DNA from 2 places in the Kitasatospora sp. NPDC034533 genome. Region 2 is predicted to be linked to the other one. Evidence: riboswitches for the same ligand, from Rfam matches in the RefSeq annotation. Region 2 holds a riboswitch; the other holds the start of a gene.
The links. Region 2 has a riboswitch for glycine ahead of gcvT (glycine cleavage system aminomethyltransferase GcvT). Riboswitches for the same ligand answer to the same signal wherever they lie in the genome.
Positions count from the first base shown of each region.

Region 1: linked by a shared signal. The riboswitch ahead of gcvP (aminomethyl-transferring glycine dehydrogenase) and the one ahead of gcvT (glycine cleavage system aminomethyltransferase GcvT) in region 2 are both predicted to bind glycine.

Region 1 covers NZ_JBVITE010000016.1:12,290-19,625, reverse strand. The annotation lists gene ACZ55U_RS14335 (hypothetical protein) at 1-231, shown strand, start outside; gene ACZ55U_RS14330 (DUF5999 family protein) at 709-900, shown strand; gene gcvP (aminomethyl-transferring glycine dehydrogenase) at 1,008-3,908, opposite strand; glycine riboswitch at 4,147-4,250, opposite strand; gene ACZ55U_RS14320 (PRC and DUF2382 domain-containing protein) at 4,474-5,589, shown strand; gene ACZ55U_RS14315 (MFS transporter) at 5,770-7,266, shown strand.
Region 2 covers NZ_JBVITE010000033.1:32,777-40,112, forward strand. The annotation lists gene ACZ55U_RS22495 (ABC transporter substrate-binding protein) at 1-1,577, opposite strand, end outside; gene ACZ55U_RS22500 (ABC transporter permease) at 1,667-2,653, opposite strand; gene ACZ55U_RS22505 (enhanced serine sensitivity protein SseB C-terminal domain-containing protein) at 3,099-4,022, opposite strand; gene ACZ55U_RS22510 (enhanced serine sensitivity protein SseB C-terminal domain-containing protein) at 4,139-4,933, opposite strand; glycine riboswitch at 5,141-5,245, shown strand; gene gcvT (glycine cleavage system aminomethyltransferase GcvT) at 5,476-6,597, shown strand; gene gcvH (glycine cleavage system protein GcvH) at 6,722-7,096, shown strand; gene glyA (serine hydroxymethyltransferase) at 7,182-7,336, shown strand, end outside.

The DNA.
Region 1 (7,336 bases), on a different contig from region 2:
GCCCAGGGCTCCCGGCCCCCCCGGCAGCCCCGGCTGCTGACCTTCCCGGGTCAGTACGCCACGGCGCTGTGGCTGCACGACCCCGACCCCGGGACGGCCGCCGACCTGCTGATCCCACTGGCCCCGGCCCCGCTCGGCGTCACCGCGCACCGCGCCCGGCCGGCCTCCGAACTGCTGCCACTGCTCACCCGCGCGCCGCTCGCCAGGCCGCTGCTGCTCGGCTCCTCCTGACCCATCGGCACCCCGGGCCGCCGGGCCCACCCGCCCGGCGGCCCACAGCCGTGCCCGCACGCCCGCCCTCGCGCTCCGCCTCGCGCCCGCCCGAAGGCCCCACCCGGACACACCGGCCCCCGAAGGCCCCGCCCGGAAACACCCGCCCGGCACGCCTCGTCCGGCCGGGCCATCCGCCATGGCCCCAACGGGCCATGCCCTGCCTGGCCCACCGGTGCGCCTTTTCCCGTCGGCCCCACCTGAACGGGTGATCTCTGACCGGGAGTTGTGGCGCATGTCACGAAATCCCTGCGCGCGGGTCCGCGGATGCCGACACTGGGAACCAGCGTGGAAGGACCACCTGTCCTACCCACTTGAGCGTCGGTCCACACCTGGTCGACGCGCGGACAGGATCCGACCGCCGCGGCGGCTCCGGACGGCACGACCTCCGGCGCCCGCCCCACGGGGAGGATCGCAGAGCGAAGCGAGGGTACGCGTATGTGCCAGCACCGTCCTGAGTGCCCGTCGGCCGAGTCCGAGGACCGCGAGGCGGCCGCCTCGGTGGCCCGCCACCCGGAGCAGGGTTGGAGCCTGCTCTGCAACGGCGTGGTCATGTTCGAGGACACCGGAGAACTGCTGCCCGACGGCCGGGTCATCGCCCCGCGCCGCCCCGTCGCCCACGCGGCCTGACCACCCGGTCAGGCCGTACGGCGGGGGCAGCCGCCGACTCGACAGCACGAGGGGCAGGGCCCCGGCGGAAGCTCCGCCGGGGCCCTGCCCCTTTCCCGCTCGACCGGTCAGACGCCGTACTCGTCCAGCGGCGGGCACGAGCAGACCAGGTTGCGGTCGCCGTACGCCCCGTCGATCCGGCTCACCGGCGGCCAGTACTTGTCCGCCGGGTTCACGCCCGCCGGGAAGACCGCCTCCTGCCGCGAGTAGCCGTGCGCCCAGTCGCCGGCCAGCGTGGCGGCGGTGTGCGGGGCGTTGCGCAGCGGGTTGTCGTCGGCCGCCCACTCGCCCGAGCCGACCTTGTCGATCTCACCGCGGATGGTGATCATCGCGTCGCAGAAGCGGTCGATCTCGTGCAGGTCCTCGGACTCGGTCGGCTCGATCATCAGCGTGCCGGCCACCGGGAAGGACATCGTCGGCGCGTGGAAGCCGTAGTCGATCAGGCGCTTGGCGATGTCGTCCACCGTCACGCCCGTCTCCTTGGTCAGCGGGCGCAGGTCGATGATGCACTCGTGCGCGACCAGCCCGCCCGGACCGGTGTAGAGCACCGGGAAGTGCGGGGCCAGGCGCTTGGCGATGTAGTTGGCGTTCAGCACCGCGACCTGGGTGGCGTGCTTGAGGCCCTCGCCGCCCATCAGCCGCACGTACGCCCAGGAGATCGGCAGGATGGCCGCGGAACCCCACGGCGCGGCCGAGATCGGGCCGACGCCGGTGGCCGGGCCGGCCTCCGGCTGGAGCGGGTGGTTCGGCAGGTGCGGCGCCAGGTGGGCGCGCACCGCGACCGGGCCGACGCCCGGGCCGCCGCCGCCGTGCGGGATGCAGAAGGTCTTGTGCAGGTTCAGGTGCGAGACGTCCGCGCCGAACTTGCCCGGCTTGGCGAGGCCGACCAGCGCGTTCAGGTTGGCGCCGTCCACGTACACCTGGCCGCCGGCCTCGTGCACCAGGGCGCAGATGTCGGTGATCTGGGTCTCGTACACGCCGTGGGTCGACGGGTAGGTGACCATCAGCACGGCGAGGTTGTCGCGGTGCTGCTCGATCTTGGCCTTCAGGTCCTCGACGTCGACGTCGCCGTCGACCAGGGTCTTCACCACGACCACGCGCATGCCGGCCATCACCGCGGAGGCCGCGTTGGTGCCGTGCGCCGAGGAGGGGATCAGGCAGACGTCGCGCTGGGTGTCGCCGTTGTCGTGGTGGTAGGCGCGCACGGCCAGCAGACCGGCCAGCTCGCCCTGGGAGCCCGCGTTCGGCTGGATCGACACGGCGTCGTAGCCGGTCACCTCGACCAGCTGGCGCTCCAGCTGGCGGATCAGGGTCAGGAAGCCCTCGGCCTGGTCGATCGGTGCGAAGGGGTGCAGCTGGCCGAACTCCGGCCAGGTCACCGCCTCCATCTCGGTGGTCGCGTTGAGCTTCATGGTGCAGGAGCCCAGCGGGATCATGCCGCGGTCCAGCGCGTAGTCCCGGTCCGACAGGCGGCGCAGGTAGCGCAGCATGGCGGTCTCCGAGCGGTGGCTGTGGAACACCGGGTGGGTCAGGTACTCGTCCTGGCGCAGCAGCGCGGCGGGCAGCGCCTCGGCGCTCTCGGCGATCTCCACGCCCTCGACCCCGAACGCGGCCCAGACGCCGGCCAGGTGCTCGCGGGTGGTGGTCTCGTCGGTGGAGACCGAGATCCGGTCCTCGCCATCCTGGTACACGTTGATGCCGTTGGCGCGGGCGGCGGCGGCGATCTCGGCGGCGCGGCCCGGGACGACGGCGGTGACGGTGTCGAAGAACTCGCCGTGCAGCAGCTCGACGCCGCCGGCGCGCAGGCCCTCGGCGAGGGCGGCGGCGTAGCGGTGGGTGCGGCGGGCGATGTCGGCCAGGCCGTCCGGGCCGTGGTAGACGGCGTACATCGAGGCCATCACGGCGAGCAGCACCTGGGCGGTGCAGATGTTGCTGGTCGCCTTCTCGCGGCGGATGTGCTGCTCGCGGGTCTGGAGCGCCAGGCGGTAGGCGCGGTTGCCGTCGGCGTCGACGGAGACGCCGACCAGGCGGCCGGGCAGCGAGCGGGCGTACTCGGCGCGCACCGACAGGTAGCCGGCGTGCGGGCCGCCGAAGCCCATCGGCACGCCGAAGCGCTGCGAGGTGCCGCAGGCGATGTCGGCGCCCAGCGAGCCGGGGGACTTGAGCAGGGTCAGCGCGAGCAGGTCGGCGGCGACGGCGACGATCGCGCCCAGACCGTGCGCCTGCTCGATCACCGGGGCGAGGTCGCGGACCACGCCGGTGGCGCCCGGGTACTGGAGCAGCACGCCGAAGACGCCGCGCTCGGCGATCTCGGCCGGGATGCCCTCGGACAGGTCGGCGACGACGACCTCGACGCCGGTCGGCACGGCACGGGTGTTGATCACCGCGATGGTCTGCGGCAGGGTCTCGGCGTCGACCAGGAACACTCCGCCCTTGACCTTGGTGACGCGCCGGGCCAGGGCCATCGCCTCGGCGGCGGCGGTGCCCTCGTCCAGCAGCGACGAGCCGGAGGTCGGCAGGCCGGTCAGGTCGGAGACCAGGGTCTGGAAGTTGAGCAGCGCCTCCAGACGGCCCTGCGAGATCTCCGGCTGGTACGGCGTGTAGGCGGTGTACCAGGCCGGGTTCTCCATGACGTTGCGCAGGATCACCGGCGGGGTGAAGGTGCCGTAGTAGCCCAGGCCGATCATCGGCTGGAGCACCTGGTTGCGGCCGGCCAGCTCGCGCAGTTCGGCGAGGACCTGGGCCTCGGTCCGGCCTCCGGGAAGGTCCAGGGCGGTGATGGAGCGGATCGCCTCGGGCACCGCGGCGGCGGCGAGTTCGTCCAGCGAGCCGTAGCCCACGGACGCCAGCATCTTCTCCTGCGCGGCCGCGTCGGGGCCGATGTGGCGGTTCTCGAAGGGGCTGGCCAGCTCAAGCTCGGTGAGGGTCGAGGCGCCGGTGGGGCGTCCCGCGTTCGGCTGGGCGTTCATGGTGGTCGAGGCCTCCTGGTCACGGACCGGCGGGGGTACGCACGCCGGGCCGGCCAACGCCGCTGCGGACAGCGGACCGGCCTGGGCGTACGGACCCGAAAGGCCTCCCCCTCTGTCATCGGGACCTGAGAGCTTCGCCCGCACGTCGCGCTGTGGCGCTCCGTCGGCTTGCACCGTCGGTGAGGGTGGTGGTCGTCGGCTCCCGCGCCGGCGCTCCTGCCCTGCTTTCCAGAGTGACCTAGCCCGCACGGTACGGATGCCTGAGAGATTCCGGGGAGGAGTTGCTCCTTCGGCGCCCCGACCAGCGGTTTTCACTGCCGGGGACTCTCCCGAGCGGGCTCGGCGGTCGCCGCCCAGGTTACCAGCGGGAGGCCCTCCGATCACCGGTGCGTCAGGTCACTCGGGGTCTACGCGCGTTCCCTCGGACGGGCCAGTGCGCAGCCCGTCCGGCGCACCCCGGTCGCGTTCGTCCGCTTCATGGCTTTTGGTGTGAAGTGGCGGACGGAACGGGTGCTCCGGCCGCCTTCCTGCGGGAGTTACGCAGCCCAGCGCACTGGAGGAACGAGTGCAGACCGACATCGACCCCCGGGACCTCATCGGCCACAGGGCCGTCGACCGCAACGGAGACAAGATCGGCACGGTCGACGAGGTCTACCTGGACGACGCCACCGGCCGGCCCGAGTGGGCCGCGGTCCGGACGGGCATCTTCGGCCGGGACGCCTTCGTCCCGCTGACCACGAGCGAGTTCGCCGGCGACGAGCTCCGGGTGCCCTACGACAAGTCACTGGTCAAGGAGTCGCCGGACTTCGGCGTCGGCCAGCACCTGTCCCCCGCCCAGGAGCTCCAGCTCTACCGCTACTACGGGCTCGACACCCCGGTGGACGGCCACCCGCACGACGAGGACCGGAGCCGCGCCGAGCAGCCCGACCTCGACTTCGGCACCACCGCGGCCGCCGCCTCGCCGACCGCGGCGGCCCCCGCCAAGTCGCTCACCTTCCACCACCCCGAGCGCACCGCCGAGCCCGCCCCGGCCCGGCCCCCCGTCGCGCCCGCCGCCCCGGCCGCCCCGGCCGCCGCCGACGCCGACAGGACCGCCCCGGGGGCCGACCCCCGCTCCCTCGCCGCCCCCGCACCCACCGCCGCCCCTGCGGCACCCGCCCCCGCGGCGGAGCCGAAGCACCCGTCGCAGCCCGCCCCGGCGCCCGAACCCGCCGCGGCCGCGGCCGCGCCACGCCCGGCCACCCCGTCCGCCCCCACCAGCAGCCCGGTCGAGATCACCTGCCGGGAGGAGCGGATGGACATCACCACCGAGTGGCACACCATCGGCACCGCGAAGCTGCGCAGGTACGTGACGACCGAACAGGTCGAGCGCCGCGTCCCGGTGGTCCACGAGCGCGTCCGGGTCGAGCGGATGCCGGTCAGCGAGGCCGAGCGCGCCGCCCTCACCGACAAGGAGGTCGCCGAGGCCGTCGAGGAGGTCACCCTCCGCGAGGAGCGCCCGGTGATCCGCAAGTACCTCGCGCCCGTCGAACGGGTCCGCCTCGTCGTCGAGCGCTACACCACCGAGGAGGTGGTCCGGGACGAACTGCGTCGCGAGCGCGTCGAGGTCCATGACACCACCGCCCCGGCCTCCTCCGCCCCCGACACTGCTCGCCCCGCCGCCCTGCGCCCACTCGCCTGACACCGGCCTCCGATCCGAGGGCCCCGGACACCCGTCCGGGGCCCTCGGCGCGCTCCGGCCACCTTGTCGCGTACCCGACCCTTCGTCTTTACCAAGGCTTAACCACTCGATATTTGACACTCTTAACTATCCTCGGCAAAGTTACTTCAGTTCATTCACTATGTACGGGAGGAAGCAACCGTGAGTGAGGCACCACAGCCCACCACCGCGGCCGAGAAGCAGAGCAGCGCCCGGGTCCTGCCGGCCCTCATCCTGGCGATGCTGTCGTTCAGCGTGGTGCAGACCGCGGTCGTCCCGATCCTGCCTTCGCTGGCCAAGGAACTGGACGTCTCCGCCTCCAGCATCACCTGGCTGATGACCGCCAACCTGCTCTCCGCAGCCGTGCTGACTCCCCTCCTGGGCCGCTTCGGCGACCTCCGGGGCCGCAAGCCGATGCTGCTGATCTCGCTGGCCGGCCTGGTCGCCGGTTCGGCGCTGGCGGTCAGCACCCACTCGTTCACCTGGCTGGTCGTCGCCCGCGTCCTCCAGGGCGCCGGCGGTGGCGTCCTGCCGCTGGCGATCAGCATCGTCCGCGACGAGCTGCCCAAGCAGAAGGTGACCGGCGGCGTCGCCGCCATCAGCGCCTCGATGGGCGTCGGCTCCGGCCTCGGCCTGGTCGCCACCGGCCTGCTGCTGGAGCACTGGAGCTACAAGTCGATCTTCTGGATGGGCCTGGTCTGCGGCCTGGTCGCGGTCGCCCTGGTCGCCTTCCGGGTCCCGACCGACCCGGTCACCGACAAGGAGGGCGGCGCCGACCCGCTGGGCGCCCTCACCCTGGCCGGCTGGCTCTCCGCCCTGCTGGTCGCGGTCAGCCAGGGCAACCACTGGGGCTGGGCCTCCAACAAGACCCTCGGCCTGTTCGCCGTCGCCGCCGTGGTCGCCCTGCTCTGGGGGATCATCGAGACCAAGGTCGCCCACCCGCTGGTGGACATGAAGATGATGGCCCGCCCGGCCGTCGCCTTCACCAACGCGGCCGGCCTGCTGATCGGCTTCGGCATGTACGGCTCCTTCATGGTCATCAGCAACTTCGCCCAGACCCCGGAGAAGCTGGCCCACTACGGCTTCACCGCCACCGTGCTGCACGCCGGCATCATGCTGCTGCCGTCCGCGATCGGCTCGATGGTCGCCGCCCCGGTCGGCGCCCTGCTGATCGCCCGTCGCGGCCCGCGCCTGCCGCTGGTCCTCGGCGGCGTCCTCGGTGCCGTCGCGATGGCCTACCTGGCCGTGCGCCACGGCCACGAGGCCGACATCTACACCGCGTCGGCGATCTTCGGTCTCGGCGTCGGCCTGGCCTTCGCCGCCATGCCCGCCTACATCAACGGCGCCGTCCCGGTCGAGCAGAGCGGCATCGCCAACGGCATGAACTCCGTGCTGCGCACGGTCGGCGGCGCGATCGGCACCGCCGTCATGGCCGCCATCCTGACCGGCGACACCCTGAAGCTGCCGCCGCAGATCCCGCTCTCCCTGCCCACCCTGGACGCCTACGAGCACGCGTTCTGGACCGCGGCCGTCGTCTGCGTCGTCGCCGGCGTCGTCCCGTTCCTGATCCGCGGCGGCACGTCGGCCGCCACCGCGACCGTCGCCCGCGGCTCGGCCCAGCAGGACTCCAGCCCCGAGCTGGTCAAGACCGACGCCTGACGAGGCGTCCGGCCCCGCGCTCAGGGACAGGGCGCGGGGCACCCGGCCTCCGTACGTCGCGAGGGCATCA
Region 2 (7,336 bases):
TTGACGGCGACGTCGTCGATCAGCTTGTTGACCGCCGGGTCGTTCAGCTGGGCCAGGTTGTTGTTGCCGGTCTCCTTGACCGCGCGGCCGTCGACGATCTGCTGGAGGAAGCCGTAGCCGGTCGGCCAGTCGGCGCCCCACTGCATCATCATCAGGCCGATGTTGTGGTCGGCGTCGAACTTCGGCGAACCGGCGTTGTCCGTCAGGTACTTGGACTGCGGGTACTGCTGGATCTCGGCGTTGATGCCGATCTTCTTCAGCGCCGCCTGGATGGAGGTCGCGCCGGCGATCTCGGTGGCGCGCTCGGTGCGGGCCGAGATGACGGTGTTGAAGCCGCCCTCCTTGCCGCAGGCCTTCAGGGCTTCCTTGGCCTTGGCCTCGTCACCCTTGTTGTCCTTGGTCTCCCAGGTGTTGAAGTCCTGGTGGCCCGGGATGTCCGGCGGGAGCACCGTGTTGGCGATCTGGCCGCGGATCGGGCCGCCCAGGGCCGTCTGCACCGAGACCTTGTCGACCGCGTACTGGACGGCCTTGCGGCACTCGATGTTGTCGAACGGCGCGAGCTTGGAGTTGATCGCCAGGTAGACCAGCCGGCCGCCGTAGGCGTTGTCGGTGTTGGCCTTGAGCTTCGGGTCCTGGAGGATCTGCGCCTGGGTCTGCGGGTCGACGCCGCCACCGCCGAGGTCGACCTGGGCGTTGCCGGCCAGCAGGTCCTTGTCGATGGTGGCCTGGTCGATGTTGAACCGCAGCACGATCTTGTCGCCGAGCTGCTTGCGGATCGGGTCGCTGCTCTGGTCCCAGTTGGGGTTCGGCACCAGGACGGCCTGCTTGCCGTCCTCGTAGGACTCGAACTTGTAGGAGCCCGAGGAGACGATGTGCTTGACGTAGTCGGCGCCGGTGTCCTTCGCCTGCGGGACGGGCGCCGTCTGCGGGGTGGCGACCAGGTAGTCGAAGTCCGCGAACGGGTGCTGGAGGTGGAAGACGATGGTGGTGTCGTCCGGCGTCTGGATCGAGTCCAGGCCGCCCTCCTTGTCCTTGAACGGACCCTGGTACGGCGTGGCGTTGTCGACCAGGAGGTTGCGGAAGTACGTCGGGCCGTTGGTGAGCACGTCCGTGAAGTTGGAGCGCTCGACGGCGTACTTGACGTCCTTCGAGGTGATCGGGGTGCCGTCGTCGTACTTCAGGCCCGCACGCAGCTTGTACGTCCAGGTCAGGCCGTCCGCGCTCGGCTGGCCCGGCGCCTCGGCGAGGTCCGGGACGAGCTTGTTGCCCTCCTCGCCCGGCGCCGGGTTGAAGGTGGTCAGCGAACGGGCGTACAAGCGCGAGAAGTTGTAGATGTACGCGTAGTACGTGTTGCCCGGGTCGAGCGAGTCCGGGGTGCCCTTCATCTCGAAGGTGACCGTCCCGCCCTTCTTGTCCGAGGCGTTGACGATGCTCTTGGTGGCCGCGTTGGCGCCGGAGCCGCCCGCGGAGCCGGAGGCCGAGGTGTCGCCACTCTTCGACGAGCTGGTGCAACCGGTCACGACCAGGACCGCGGCGGCGGCCGCCGCGGTCAGGGCGACGGTACGGGACCTACGCATGGGTGAGATCAACCCCTTGGGGATGTGGAGGCGGAGTGAGGGTCCTGGCGGGGCCAACGGGTGACGCACGGCCAGTGAATGACGCTGGATCAGTTGTTCTTGGGGTCGAGGGCGTCGCGCAGGCCGTCGCCGAGCAGGTTGAAGGCGAGCACGGTGATGAAGATGGCCAGGCCGGGGACCACCAGGTACTGGGGGTCCACCTGGTAGTACCGGATCGCGTCCTGGAGCATCCCGCCCCAGGAGGCCTGCGGCGGCTGGATGCCGACGCCGAGGAAGCTCAGCCCGGCCTCGAAGAGGATGTTGGTCGGGATCAGCAGGGTCGAGTAGACCAGGATCGGACCGACCAGGTTGGGCAGCAGTTCCTTGAACAGGATGAACGGGCCGCGGGCCCCCAGGCTGCGGGCGGCGTGGACGAACTCCCGCTCGCGCAGCGAGAGCGTCTGGCCGCGCACGATCCGGCCCATGTAGGGCCAGTTGAAGAAGCCGATCACGAAGATCAGCACCACGATGTGCAGCGGCAGGCCGTGCAGGCCGAACGCTCCGCCCTGGAGCGAGGTCGAGATCGCGATGGCGAAGAGCAGCAGCGGGAACGCCAGGAAGACGTCCATCACGCGGCTGATCAAGGTGTCCACCCATCCGCCGTAGTAGCCGGCCATGATGCCGAGCACGGTGCCGATGGTGTTGGAGAGCACGGTCGCGCCGAAGGCGACCAGCAGGGAGACCCAGGAACCCTCGATGACGCGGGTGAGCAGGTCACGGCCCTGGAGCGGGTCCACGCCGAGCGGGTGGTCCAGGCTCATGCCTCCCCAGTCGCCGAGCGGCAGTCCGCCGAGGTCGGCGTCGAGCAGGTCCTGGTGGAGGGCGTCCGGGTCGAGCCCGAACACGGACTCGATCGGCTTGGCCAGCACGGCGAGCAGGATCAGCAGGATCACCACGACGCCGCCGGCGACGGCGGCCTTGTCCCGCTTGAAGCGGGTCCAGGCGATCTGGCCGAGGGAGCGGCCCTCGATCTTCTTGGCCGGGTCGGCGGCGGGTGCCTCCGGAGCGTTCCCGGCGGTGGTCACGGATGCGGTCATGGTCAGTTGGTCCCCTCGCCGACGGTGGCCGGCCCACGGGTGCCGGCCGTCGGCTTCGGCGGTGCGGCTGCGGACGTGCGGAGGTGCTTAGGAGGAGCTGGTGTTGACGGCAGCGCGTCGTGCACAGGCGCTGCCACCACGCGGGATGGGCTTCGCGTGGACGGGCTGTCGGCGGCCGCGCTCACCTTTGTGGGGTTGCAGTACACGCGGTGCGTTGCGCAGAACTCTCTGCCATCCGAACTGGCTTGCGCCAGCCCTGACAACCGACAGATGCCCAACTGTGATCTGCGCGCATGCACCTACCCGATCTTCGGCATATACCTCTTCACATGGCTGTAACTGCCATGTCAAGATGAGCCGAGCACACATCCGGAAATTCGTCCGGAAAGCATCGAAGCCGACTTGATGGACAATCAAGTCGGCTTCGGATAATGCGCTTTGTGAATCAGCGCCCCGGGTAGCCGGGCCACGGCCGCTGCGGCTGCTGCTGCCAGCCGGTCGCCGGCGGCTGGGTGCCGTAGGGGTAGCCCGGCACCGACTGGCCGGGGTACGGCGGCGGGGGCACCGGCGGGTACGGGCCGGTCGGCGGGCGGCCCGCCTCCCGGTCGAAGAACGGCCGGGCGTTGGCGCGCATCCACAGCGCCACCGGGTCGTACTCGTCCGACATCGCCACCGTGGACACCGCGAGCCCCTCCGGAGCCACCGCGATCGCGCGCTGCATCAGCGCCCGCACCGCCTCCACGGCCGGCGGCGAACTCTCGTACAGGTCAAGGCCGATGGCCAGGTACGGCTCCCCCACCGCGGGCTGCACCCAGGCCCGGCGCAGGGCCCGCACCGCGCGCACCTCGACGGCCTGACGCTCCAGCAGCGCGAAGAACGGCTGGGCGTTCAGCTGCGGCTCGCTGAGCTTCAACGGCCCGGCGGGCAGCCGCTCCAGGCCCGCGGCGATCCGCCGCAGGTCCGCCCAGGGCACCCCGACGCCGCCGCCGGGCGCGTGCGGATTGAGCCACAGGCCCCAGCGGGTGCGGTACAGCGAGGCCGCGATCTCCCGGCCGGAGATGACCTCGTGGGCCCGGGTCCAGCCCGAGGCGGTCAGCTGCTCGGACGAGGTGACGGCCGGAGCGTAGCCGTGGCCGCTGATCTCCATGTTCCCGTACTGGGCGTCCTGGCTGCCCGGCGTGCCGTGCCACAGCAGCATCCAGACCTGACCGTCCGCCAGCGCGTGGAGCAGGCGCTCGTACGCGTCGTAGCGCTCCGGCGCGACCTCGCGCAGGGCGCGCTCCAACGCGCCCGGATCAGCTCCCGGGCGCCCGGCCGGTGCCTGGCCCCAGGGCCCCGGCACCCCGCCCGCTCCCGCTCCCGCACTCATGCGCCCACCTCGCCGCGCCTCTTTCCTCGAACCCGCCGACCCGTCGGCCGTCTGCACGCACCCTATGGCGCGGCACCGGCCACCGCCACGGCGACGTGCCTTTGATACGGACCCGCTCAGGGCCGGGTGTGGAAGGGCATCACCCGGGTGAGCAGCCACTCGACCACCGGGTCGTCGGCGAGGTCGAGCAGTACGAGGTGGACGCCGCCGGGCAGCGGCGCGGTTCCCAGCGCTCGCCCGAGCGCCTCGTTCACCGCGGCGGACTCGGCCGGCGCCACGGGGTCCAACTGGACGCCCACGAACATCACGGTCGGCTCGCCCTCGATGCTGGCCAGCGCCCTGCGGGCGGTCAACACCCCGGGCAGTGCCGACAGTTCGGCCCGGCAGGCGGCCAGGAAGTGCTCCGGGTCCTCGCCCGGCACCGGCTCGCGCAGCGCCACCCGGCCGCCGGTCGGCGCCGCCGGGTCCTCCCAGCGGTCCTCGCGCGGCCCGCGGCGTAGCTCGGCCACCCCCTGCGGCGGCACCGGGATGCCCACCGCGGCCTCCGGGTTCACCGCGATGCCCACGCCCAGCGGCAGCCCGCGGGCGAACTCCCAGACCGGCGCGATCGCGAAGGCCATCCCCGGCGCCTGCTGGAGGAACACCTCCTGGGAGGAGAACACCGGTACGTACGGGTCGCCGGCCAGCTCGACGGTCGGCAGGTCCAGCGACTGCCCCCGCGGGTCGCCGCCGGCCGGCAGGGGCACCCACACCTGGCTGCGGGCCAGCACCTCGATCACCCGCGGGGTCGCTCCCGGATCGCCCAGGGCCGCGGTCAGCACCTGCTCCAGCTCGTTGGCCGGCCAGGAACCGCCCGTCGGCGCCTCCTCCGGTCCGCCCCACCCCTGCTGCTGCTCCACCGGGTACCCCATGCGCCGCCGATTCCGCCCTCTGCCGGTCGGCCGCCCTCTGCTGCGCCGACGCGCAGCAGTCTAGGCCGTGAGGGGCACGGCGTTAGGGCTCGTGTTCGGTACCGCGCCCTGTGACCGGGTCCCCTCTCCCCTCGCCGCCCGGGACGTGCCATGATGTCCGCGTCCGACGGCATGCGCCGCGGGCCCCACAACTCCATACCGGCCGCTCGAACCCGCGCGGGAGAGCCCGGAGTGCCGCCCCACGGCACGAGCCGGCGCCGAAGGAGCAAGTCCTCCCCGGAATCTCTCAGGCACCCCTACCGCACGGGTTAGGCACATCTGGAAAGCGGCGCCCGGCCCTGTCGGACGCCCACCCACGGTGCAAGCCGCCATGCTGTCCCCCAAGCTGGAAACAGCTGCGGGCAGGTGGGCGGTGAAGCTCTCAGGTTCGACGACAGATGGGGAGACCCACGCCGCCGCATGCCCGCGCGCAGGGTCGGTCCCCGAGCGGGTCCGGTCCGGCTCGTGCACCCCTGAGTGCCCCGACCGAGGAGTTCCTGGCCATGTCGTCCCTCCGCCTGACCGCGCTCGACGCGCTGCACCGCAGCCTCGGTGCCACCATGACCGACTTCGCCGGCTGGGACATGCCGCTGCGCTACGGCAGCGAGCGCGAGGAGCACCTCGCCGTCCGCACCAAGGCGGGCCTGTTCGACCTCTCGCACATGGGCGAGATCACCGTGACCGGCCCGCAGGCGGGCGAGATGCTGGACCACGCGCTGGTCGGCTTCGTCTCCGCGCTGGGCGTGCTGCGCGCCCGCTACACCATGATCTGCGCCGAGGACGGCGGCATCCTGGACGACCTGATCGTCTACCGCCTGCGCGAGGACGCCTTCCTGGTGGTCGCCAACGCCTCCAACGCCCAGCTGGTCCTCGACGAGCTGATCGCCCGCGCCAAGGGATTCGACGCCGTCGTCACCGACGACCGCGACACCTACGCGCTGATCGCCGTCCAGGGCCCGGAGGCCACCGGCATCCTCGCCGCCACCACCGACGCCGACCTGCCCGGCCTGAAGTACTACGCGATCCTCCCGGCCCGGGTGGCGGACCGCGAGGTGCTGCTCGCCCGCACCGGCTACACCGGCGAGGACGGCTTCGAGATCTTCTGCCGCCCGGCCGACGCCGAGCCGATCTGGCAGGCGCTGACCGCCGCCGGCGAGGGCCACGGCCTGGTCCCGTGCGGCCTGTCCTGCCGCGACACGCTGCGCCTGGAGGCCGGCATGCCGCTGTACGGGCACGAGCTGTCCACCGACCTCACCCCGTTCGACGCCGGGCTGGGCCGGGTCGTCCGCTTCGACAAGACCACCAACGAGGGCGCCTTCGTCGGCCGCAAGGCGCTGGAGCGAGCCGCCGCCGCGGCCGAGACCAACCCTCCGAAGGTCCTGGTCGGCCTGGTCTCCGAGGGCAAGCGGGTGCCGCGCGCCGAGTACACCGTGGTCTCCACCGAGGGCGAGCCGATCGGCCGGATCACCTCGGGCTCGCCGTCCCCGACCCTGGGCAAGCCGATCGCGATGGCCTACGTCGACGCCGCCCACGCCGCCCCCGGCACCACCGTCGCGGTGGACGTGCGCGGCAAGCACGAGCCCGTCCAGGTCGTGGCGCTGCCATTCTACAAGCGCGCCCGCTGACCCGCGTCCGCTGAGCCCTCGCCGGCCACGGCTTGGGCCCCGGTTTTCCCGTACACGCACGTCGCAGCCGTCCGAGCGGCGGCCCGCTTCGCCGTGCCCGCTTCCCATCCTGGAGAATGACGCCATGAGCAACCCCCAGCACCTGCAGTACACCAAGGAGCACGAGTGGCTGACGGCCGCCGAGGACGGTGTCTCCACGGTCGGCATCACCAAGCACGCCGCCGACGCGCTCGGTGACATCGTCTACGTGCAGCTGCCCGAGGTCGGCGACACCGTGACCGCCGGCGAGACCTGTGGTGAGCTGGAGTCGACCAAGTCGGTCAGCGACCTGTTCTCCCCGGTGACCGGCGAGGTCACCGAGGTCAACCAGGACGTCCTGGACGACAACGCCCTGGTCAACAGCGCCCCGTTCGAGGGCGGCTGGCTGTTCAAGGTGCGCGTCGAGGCCACCGACGAGCTGCTCAGCGCGGACGAGTACACCGCCTTCATCGGCGGCTGAGACACCCGACCGGGGCGGTCACCGCGCGGCGGCCGCCCCGCCCCAGCCGCGGCCCCCTTTCCTCCTCCCCCGGGAAGACCACACCATGACGGTTCTCAACCAGTCCCTGCACGCCCTCGACCCGGAGATCGCCGCCGCGGTCGACGCCGAGCTGCACCGCCAGCAGACCACCCTGGAGATGATCGCCTCCGAGAACTTCGCCCCGGTGGCGGTCATGGAGGCCCAGGGCTCGGTGCTCAC